2 regions of the Duganella sp. GW821-FHT07G03 genome follow, and region 2 is predicted to be linked to the other one. Evidence: riboswitches for the same ligand, from Rfam matches in the RefSeq annotation. Region 2 holds a riboswitch; the other holds the start of a gene.
What was found. Region 2 has a riboswitch for thiamine pyrophosphate ahead of thiC (phosphomethylpyrimidine synthase ThiC). Riboswitches for the same ligand answer to the same signal wherever they lie in the genome.

Region 1 (4,703 bases), on a different contig from region 2:
TCGATGCTGGCGCGCAGCGTGGTCTGCACGCCGCCGATGCGGGTGGCGTAGGCGCCGCCCAGGTTCATCACATGGTAGCTCGGCACGAACACCTGGTTGGCTTGGTCGAACGCCTTCTTGCCCGAATAGATCCAGTTGGCGCGGACCGACAGGCCGGCCACTTGCGGCACCGCGTAGTCGGCGTAGACGGTCGACTTGAAGGCCGGGACGTCGGCGACGCGCTTGCCGTCCAGGTTCGACGAACCGGTGTCGCGCTGCTGCGAGTTCAGCGCCATGGCCGAGACGCCCACCGTCAATTCACGCGAGGCGCGGCCGTTCAGTGCCATTTCCAGGCCGCGGTGCTGCGCCTGGCCGTTGCGCACGAAGTAGTTCTGGCCATCGGTGTATTCGAGGCCCTTGCGGATCTCGAACAGGGCCACGCTGGCGCTCAGGTCGGGATGGATGTCGGCCTTGACGCCTACTTCGACCTGTTTCGATTTGCCCGGCGCCAGCGCGCGGCCAGGGTTCCTGGTGCCGATCGGCGCGACGCCGCCATGCTCCAGGCCCTGTGCATACGAGGTGTAGACCGAAACGTTGGGGCGCAGGCTGTACACCAGCGCCACGTTCGGCAGCCAGAAGCCGACGTCGGTGTGGGCGTCCGGCAGTAGCACGCCATTTTCGTCCGGGCCGACATATTCGTTGCGCTTGACCTGCACGTAGCGCGCGCCGGCGTGCAGCTTGAGCTGCTCGTTGATGCTCAGGATGTCCTGCGCGAACAAGGCACGCTCGTTGTCGCTGCGGCGCTCGGAAACCGGACCGCTGGTGCCGCCGTTCGGCGCCACCATGATCGGGTGGTAGATGTTGCTGAATGCGTGGCCGTCGGTGCCGGCCTGGGTGTACAGGTAGTCGCCCCATTTCTCGCTGTTCTTGAACAACGACGCGCCACCGGTGAACTCGTGCTTGAACGAGCCGGTGCTGAACTTGCCCTGCACCAGCGCCTGCACCGCCAGCGGCGATTTCTTCTCGCCCAGGCTGACGTAGTCGTAGACGTCGTAGTCGCCGTTGCCGCAGAAGCCGGAATACAGGCCCTGTGCGGTGCAGCCGCCAGGGAAGGCGGTGTAGTCGTCGCGCTTGAACTGGTGCTGGTTGGCGCTGACGGTGGTGCTCCAGTCGGGCGTGAACTTGTATTCGAAGCGGGCGCCGATGTTGCTGCTGGTGGTCTCGACCGGACGGCTCCACGGCTGGTTGTTGAGCATGGTGTCGGCCGGGATGTTCGGCAGCGTGGTGTTGTTCAGCAGCTGGAAGCCGGGCGCGGTTACCTGCGATTTCTTCTGGTAGTCGGCGTCCACTTGCAGCAGCGCCTGCGGCGAGATCTTCCAGTCGAAGGCGGCCGAGACGAACTTGCGGTTGCCGTCGGCGCCCTTGATGTAGGAGCGCAGGCGTTCGGCGGCGGCGTTGAAGCGGTAGCCGAAACGCTGGTCTTCAAAGCGGCCACCCAGGTCGACGGCGCCGTACAGCGTGCCGCGCTCGCGTTCTTCCAGCACCACCGTGCGCAGCGGCGTATCGGTCGGGCGCTTGGTGACGTAGTTGACGATGCCGCCCGGCGCCGACACCCCCGCTTGCAGGCCGGACAGGCCCTTCAGCACTTCCAGGCGTTCCTTGTTTTCCAGCGGGATCTGGGTGTCGCCCGGGATGGCCATGCCGTCCTTGCGGTAGCTGGAGGCGTTGTCCAGTTTGAAGCCGCGGATCGAGAACTGTTCCGAGTAACCGACCGCGTTGTAGGAGTCGCCGATGCTGGCGTCGTAGCGGGCGGCGTCGGTGGTGGAGCGGATCTGCAGGTCCAGCATCTGCTGGGCGGTCAGCACGCTGACCGAGGCCGGGGTTTCCAGCAGCGGCGCGTTGGCGAAGCCGGCCACGCTGGCGCGGCTGGCCTGCGCCTTGGCGCCGGTGATCACCACTTCGGGCATGGCTTGCTCGGCGGCGGAGGTTTCAGCGGCGGCAACGCCGGGGAATGCGTGGAGTACCGCCAGGGCGATGGCGGAAACTGTGAATCTTGGTGTGTTCATGTGCTCTCTCTTTTGTTCTTGGCTGGGAGCCGCGAAGAGAGCCATCAAAGGAGGGGAGAACTACTTTGCGCTTTCCTTCGCTGGCATTATCCAGATCAGGTACGAAGGGTATCTCTCACCCGGCAGCAAAGCTCCAGGACCCCTAGCGAGGCGCTAGTGTAGCACATGCGGTGCCGTGCGCCGCGATCCGCGCCGCGCCGCTACACTTGCGGTTTGCGCCACACGGCGCCAACGAAGCAGACACAGCTTTTAACGGAGGCGCCATCATGTCCATACATTTTGGCGACACTCTGCTGCATCGTGCAAGTGAAAGGGTGGGAATGAGGCAGTCGTATCAAGAGGGAAGCTGGTTTGCCATACCGTTGCTGGATGGCGGCTATGGCTGGGGTCTGGTGGCGCGTTTGTCGCCAGGCAGCAAGATCATGCTGGCGTATCTGTTCGGACCCAAGCTGCCGCGCTTGCCGTCGCTGGAGGAGCTCAATACGCTGCAACCGCAGGACGCCGTCAAAGTGCTGCGGGTGGGCGACATGGCGCTGGCCAGCGGTCACTGGCGCGTGCTGGGCGATATCGTCGACTGGAATCCGGCGCTGTGGCCGATGCCGCAGTTCCTGCGCCGCGCCGATTCGCTCAAGCGCGCCTGGCGCGTGACGTATTCGGACGCCGACCCGAGCCGCTCGGAGCGCGAGGAGTCCGTGCCCTACGATACGCAAGGCCTGGAGGCGGATTCGCTGTACGGCTACGGCTCGACCGAGCTGCTGCTGACCAGGCTGCTGGAGCCGGAGGACCACCCGATCAACCGCGGCAGCAGCGTCAGTCGCAGCTGACGTTCCAGGCCGCATACTCGCCGCGGTGCTTGCGCACGGCGACGCGGGCGGTGGTGTCGCGGTCGCTTTCAAATACCAGGCTGAACATTACGGGCGCGCCGGCCGCCGGCGCCGCCGGCCCGATCGCGCGCAGCGTGAAGGGCAGGGCACGCTGGCGGATGCATTGCGAGTTGCCGGCGAATAGCAGGCGCGCGCGGCTCAGCAGTTCAGGATATTGGCGCAGCAGCGCCACCACGTCTTCCGGCGGCAGCGCCTGGTCCATCAACACCGTGTGCGGGGCGGCGCTGCAGATGGTCCTGGGCTGGGCCAGCCACACATGCCAGCTCGGCGGCTGGGCCGACTCGGTCCAGCGCCCATCCTTGGGCGCTTTGGCATCGTAGACAAAACTCGAACGGATTTGCCGGCACAGGTCGACCGCCGAATGGCGTGGCGCCGAGTCGACCCGCGCCACCACCTGCCACGGCTTGCCGCGCTGGCGCTGGATGTCGAAGTCCGGCGCGAACAGCGGCGGCACCGGGCGCGCGCCCCTGGATTCGGCCAGCATCTTCTGGCGGAAGTAGTCGTCGAAGGAGCTGCGTTCCTCGTCGCTGGGGGCGCGCTGTTCGATCGGCGGCGGCGCGGGCGGCTTGGCCGGTTTGGGCGGCCGACTGGCCATGGCCGGCCCGGCCGCCGCCAGCAACACTGCAAAATACCTCGCCCGCATCAAACCGCCTTCATCACGATCTGGATCAGCAGGCCGCCGCCGTCGCGGTTGCGCACGTGCAGCTCGGCGCCGTGGCGCAGCATCACGCGGTCGACGATGGCCAGGCCCAGGCCGGCGCCGTTGGCCTGGCCGCGCGCGGTGTCGAGCCGGGTGAAGGGCTTGAGCAGTTGCTCGATCTGGTCGGCCGGTACGCCGTTGCCGTGATCCTGCACCTCGACGATCACACGGCGCGAGGTGTGCATGCCCTTGGTGCTGCACTTGATGTCGATCTCGGTCAGCTCGCTGCCGGGCGTCTTGCCGTAGCGGCGGGCGTTCTCGATCAGGTTGTTGATGACGCGCTTGATGTCGGTGGCGTTGCCCATCACGTGGGCGTTGGCGACGATGTCGGTGGTGATGCGCACGTCCGGCAGGCGGCCGGCTTCATGCGCGGTGTCCTGCAGCAGTTCGCTGAGGTCGACGTTGATGAAGCTCGACACCTCGGTCGGCTTGGCGTAGTCGAGGAACTGGCCGATGATGTCATCCATCTGGCCGATGTCGGACTGGATGCCCTCGCGCGCCTCGTTCGACAGGTTGGCCATCTCCACCTCCAGCTGCATGCGCGCCAGCGGCGTGCGCAGGTCGTGCGAGATGCCGGCCAGGATCACGGCGCGGTCCGATTCCACCTGCTGCAGCTGCACCACCATCTGGTTGAAGCTGCGGTTGGCTTCCATGATCTCCATCGCGCCTTTTTCCGGTAGCGGCTCGGGCCGCTTGCCCTGGGCGAAGGCGCGCGTGGCTTGCGTCAGGCGGCGCAGCGGCAGGTTGATCAGGCTGGAGATGAAGGCCGCGCCCAGCAGCGACACCACCGACACCACGCTGGCCCAGCCCAGCCACTGGATGCCGGTCAGGCCGCGGATGCGTTCGCGCTCCAGCATCAGCCAGTAGGCGTCGTCGTCGATCTTGAAGCTGACCCAGAAGCCGGCCACGCCGTTGACGCGCGCCGAGAAGCGGGTGTCCTCGCCCAGCTTGGCCTTAACCAGCTTCTGGATGTCGGGCATCAGCGCGTTGTCGGGCGGCGGATCGACCTTGTCGTCGTCCTCCAGCGTGAACACGCGGATGCCTTCGTTGGACACCAGGTCGAACAGCAACTCG
Region 2 (4,703 bases):
GCTGCCGTGGCAGGTGACGGACGGCGGCCGCCTGGCGGCGTTGGACCAGCGCGCTGACGGCCTGGCGTTGATGCGCTTGATCCAGGGCTGGTGCGGCGCCTGTCTGCCGGAGTGGCGGCAGGCGGCGCCGGACGTGCCAGCGGCGCCGCACGGCGAGTTCGAAGCGCATTACGAGGCCTTGCTGGCCGCATGGCGGCAACTGGGCCGCCGGCTCGGCGCCACCGACATCAAGCTCGCCACGCTGCCGTTGACCGACGCGCTAGACTGGATGGACCATGACCGCTTCGAGCGTACGCTGCGCGCCACGGCAAAGGGCGGGAAGGGCACGCGCGCCGTGCTGGCGGCGGACCTGCTGCGCACCTTGCAGGTGGCGCGCTGGGGTTATGTCGATCGGCAGGGACGGTTGAAACTGCCGCGCCGCTTCGAGCGAGCCACGCCGTTTGCGGCGGGGCAGGCGATGGTGCGCGTCGACGGCGGCTGGCAGCAGATCGACCGGCTCGGCCAGCGCGTGGTGGCGCCGCCGTCCGGCGGGCCGCCGGCGCCGCCGTCCGCGTCCAGCGCGTCGGCCGTATCCCCCGGGGGCGCCGCCGCTTCCGTCACCTGCGGCGGCGGGCAGCGCGTCAGCGCCGTGCGTCCCTACGCCGATGGCCTGGCGGCCGCCCGCTGCGGCGTGCTGTGGGGCTATCTCGACCGCGACGGACGGTTCGTCATTCCACCTCGTTACATGGAGGCCGGCGACTTCGCCGACGGCCTGGCGCCGGTGCGGTGACGCGCCTGACCGGCCTCTTCATAGTATTTCTCAATGGCACTGATTATTGTCAACTGATAAGAAATTGTGGGCGTTAAGCAGGCATCCCCCGTCGAAGCACCCACCCAAAGGAGTCCAGCATGAAACTGCAACTTGCCCTGTGTCTGTTCGTGGCCGCCAGCGCCGCGCCCATGGTTCAAGCGGTCGAGCCCGTCTCGTTGTACCAGGGCTTGATCTCGTTCCGCGACGGCCCCGACCCGGCCGGCAAGACCGCGGTGTACTGGGCCACCAGCCAGGCCCTGCACACGATCAACGGCCCGCGCACCGCCGCCCTCAAATTCGGCGCCAACTGGGTGGCGGAAATCCGCTGGTGCGGCGACCGCAACGGCCGGCCGCTGCCGGGCGAATGCTCGGACATTTATTACAATTTCCGGCATGGCGTCGACATCACGGAAACCACCGTCAGCCTGCTGCATCCCTAACCCACCCACCATGCCCGGAGACTGTGATGAAAAAGCCGCTATCGATGTTGGCCGCGCTGCTGGTGCTGCCTTGCCTGTGCGCCGCCCAAGGTGCCGAACCGTGGGGGGTGTGGGCCAACCGCATGAATCCCAACCTGCCGTGGAGTGATCCCTGCAATATCCAGTACGTGATCTCGCCCAGCCCGGCGCGCTATGATCGCCAGCCCGAGTACGTGCGGGTGCGCGTCGCCGCCAATCATCACGACGCCGACCAGTTTCAGCGTCTGTTCAGCCCCTTCTTTGACGATATGCCGGACAAGGTGGTCAAGCTGGGGCGCTGTCATGGCGGGGGCGTGGGTACGGATGGGGGGCCGGGCGGTGGTGGTGGCGGCGGCTCGATCCAGAACTTGCAGTCCGGGGTTAACCGTTACGGCGGCGACTACAACGATGCCTGGAGCGAGCCCGGCGGCGGTGACGCCGGCAGCTGCGCCGCGCGCTGCGAACAGGATGCCCAGTGCCGCAGTTTCAGCTGGGTCAGGCCGGGCGTGCAGGGACGGGTCTCGCGCTGCTGGTTGAAACGCACGGTGCCACAAGCGAGCAATAACGACTGCTGCGTTTCCGGCGTCAAATCGTCCGACTGAGCGCGAGGGGAATATCATGAACTTCGTCGTCGCGCCCCGTTCGCTGGCGGGCTTGAAACGCCTGGCCGCGTTGATCCTGGCAGCTTGTTTCTTCCTGCCGCTGTATAGCTGCAGCACGCAGGGCAAGCCGCCCGGCGTGGCGCGTGCGGCGTCCGCGCCGGCCGCCGCGGCGCTGGCGACGGTCCGGGCCCCGGCCCCGGCCGCCGTTGCGCCGCCCACCGGATCGCCGGCGCCTCCGACGCTGCCCGGGCGGCTGGAATTTAGCCCTTACGAGGCGTTTTCCTGGGGCGATCCCTACAGCCTGGCCGGCTTGCTCGTGTTCTTCTGGCCGGCCGTGCTGCAACTGGCCGTGGCGGCGGCGCCTGCGGCGGGCGTCCGCGCGGCGCGGGCCGAGCCCTTGCTGTGTCTGGGCAGCGCGGCCGCCTTGGCCTGGCTGTTGTGGCGCGCGCATTTCCTGCCGGGTTATCAGCTGGAAGTGGGCATGCCGCTGGCGGCGCTGGCGTTGTTGCTCTACGCCGTGCCGCGCTTGGCGCGCGGCGCCCCGCCCGCATCCGGCTAGCCCGCGTGGCTTTATATCGGGTATGGCGGTTTTTTTTGCGCGGACATTGTCCGCGCGGCGCGGCGCGGCGTATAATCAGCCCGCTGCCGCAAGGCGGCACACGCTAGGGGTCCTGCGCATCATTGCGATGCGCGGGTGAGAAATACCCTCCGAACCTGATCTGGATAATGCCAGCGAAGGGAAGCTTAGGACAATGCCGCCACACCCTGTGGACCGGCGCCGTCCAACCTCCTTTGCTGGCTCCTGTAGCTAACCAAGGAGCCAAATGAACGCCAACCTTAAATTCCTCTCCGCCACCGCCACGGTGGACGAGGCAGCCATCAAGCCCTTACCGAATTCCCGCAAAGTCTACGTCGAAGGCAGCCGTCCCGACATCCGCGTGCCGATGCGCCAAATCACCCAGTCCGACACGCCGGCGTCCTTTGGCTTCGAAGCCAATCCGGCTATCTACGTCTACGACACCTCCGGCCCGTACACCGACCCGGACGCGGTGATCGACATCCGCTCCGGCCTGGCCGCGACGCCGCGCCTGCCGTGGATACTGGAGCGCGACGACACCGAGGAGCTGGACGGTCCGACCTCCGAATACGGCCAGGCCCGCCTGGCGGACCCGGCGCTGGCCGAGCTGCGCTTCAACCTGCACCGCAAGCCGCGCCGCGCCCAGGCTGGCAAGAACGTCACGCAGATGCACTACGCGCGCCAGGGCATCGTCACGCCCGAGATGGAGTTCGTCGCCATCCGCGAGAACCTGCGCCGCCAGGAGTACATGGAAGACCTGAAGAACTCCGGCCCGATGGGCCAGCGCCTGGCCGACCTGATGGGCCGCCAGCATCCTGGCCAGTCGTTCGGCGCCAGCATCCCGGCCACCATCACGCCCGAATTCGTGCGCGAGGAAATCGCCCGTGGTCGCGCCATCATCCCGGCCAACATCAACCACCCGGAAATCGAACCGATGATCATCGGCCGCAATTTCCTGGTCAAAATTAACGCCAACATCGGCAACTCCGCCGTCACCTCGTCGATCGGCGAGGAAGTCGAGAAGATGACCTGGGCCATCCGCTGGGGCGGCGACAACGTCATGGACCTGTCGACCGGCAAGCACATCCACGAAACCCGCGAATGGATCATCCGCAACAGCCCGGTCCCGATCGGCACCGTGCCGATCTACCAGGCGCTGGAGAAGGTCAACGGCAAGGCCGAGGACCTGACCTGGGAGATCTTCCGCGACACGCTGATCGAGCAGGCCGAGCAGGGCGTCGACTACTTCACCATCCACGCCGGCGTGCTGCTGCGCTACGTGCCGATGACGGCCAAGCGCCTGACCGGCATCGTTTCGCGCGGCGGCTCGATCATGGCCAAGTGGTGCCTGGCGCACCATAAGGAATCGTTCCTGTACACGCACTTCGAAGAGATCTGCGCAATCATGAAGGCCTACGACGTCTCGTTCTCCTTGGGCGACGGCTTGCGTCCCGGCTCGATCTACGACGCCAACGACGAAGCCCAGCTGGGCGAGCTGAAGACGCTGGGCGAGCTGACCCAGATCGCCTGGAAGCACGACGTGCAGGTGATGATCGAAGGCCCGGGCCACGTGCCGATGCAGCTGATCAAGGAAAACATGGACCTGCAACTGGAACAGTGCCACGAAGCGCCGTTCTACACCTTGGGCCCGTTGACCACCGACATCGCGCCCGGCTACGACCACATCACCTCCGGCATCGGCGCCGCGCAGATCGGCTGGTACGGCACCGCCATGCTGTGCTACGTCACGCCCAAGGAGCATCTGGGCCTGCCCGACAAGAACGACGTCAAGGACGGCATCATCACCTACAAGATCGCCGCCCACGCGGCCGACCTGGCCAAGGGCCATCCGGGCGCGCAGATCCGCGACAACGCGCTGTCGAAGGCGCGCTTCGAATTCCGCTGGGACGACCAGTTCAACATCGGCCTCGATCCGGACAAGGCGCGCGAATTCCACGACGAGACCCTGCCCAAGGATTCGGCCAAGGTGGCGCACTTCTGTTCGATGTGCGGCCCGCATTTCTGCTCGATGAAGATCACCCAGGAAGTGCGCGAATACGCCAAGGCCAACGGCGTGTCGGACGGCGCGGCGCTGCAGCAGGGCATGCAGGTCAAGGCGGTGGAGTTCATCAAGAACGGCGCCGAGCTGTATCGCAAGCTGTGAGGCCGGCATGATCGACATCGAATTGAACGGCGCCCCCCACCAGGTGCCGTCGCGGCAGACGCTAGCTCAGTTGATCGATGCGCTGTCGCTGAGCGGGCAGGCGCTGGCGCTG

Region 1: another riboswitch for thiamine pyrophosphate. It lies ahead of AC07OK_RS02380 (TonB-dependent siderophore receptor); the one in region 2 lies ahead of thiC (phosphomethylpyrimidine synthase ThiC).

The regions. Positions count from the first base shown of each region.
Region 1 is NZ_JBWKQE010000001.1:529,078-533,780, reverse strand. Features, by position in the region: gene AC07OK_RS02380 (TonB-dependent siderophore receptor) at 1-2,045, opposite strand, end outside; TPP riboswitch at 2,101-2,199, opposite strand; gene AC07OK_RS02375 (Imm26 family immunity protein) at 2,366-2,869, shown strand; gene AC07OK_RS02370 (hypothetical protein) at 2,856-3,572, opposite strand; gene AC07OK_RS02365 (ATP-binding protein) at 3,572-4,703, opposite strand, start outside.
Region 2 is NZ_JBWKQE010000022.1:77,882-82,584, forward strand. Features, by position in the region: gene AC07OK_RS23905 (WG repeat-containing protein) at 1-769, shown strand, start outside; gene AC07OK_RS23910 (hypothetical protein) at 889-1,230, shown strand; gene AC07OK_RS23915 (PAN domain-containing protein) at 1,257-1,850, shown strand; gene AC07OK_RS23920 (hypothetical protein) at 1,867-2,409, shown strand; TPP riboswitch at 2,505-2,608, shown strand; gene thiC (phosphomethylpyrimidine synthase ThiC) at 2,675-4,591, shown strand; gene thiS (sulfur carrier protein ThiS) at 4,599-4,703, shown strand, end outside.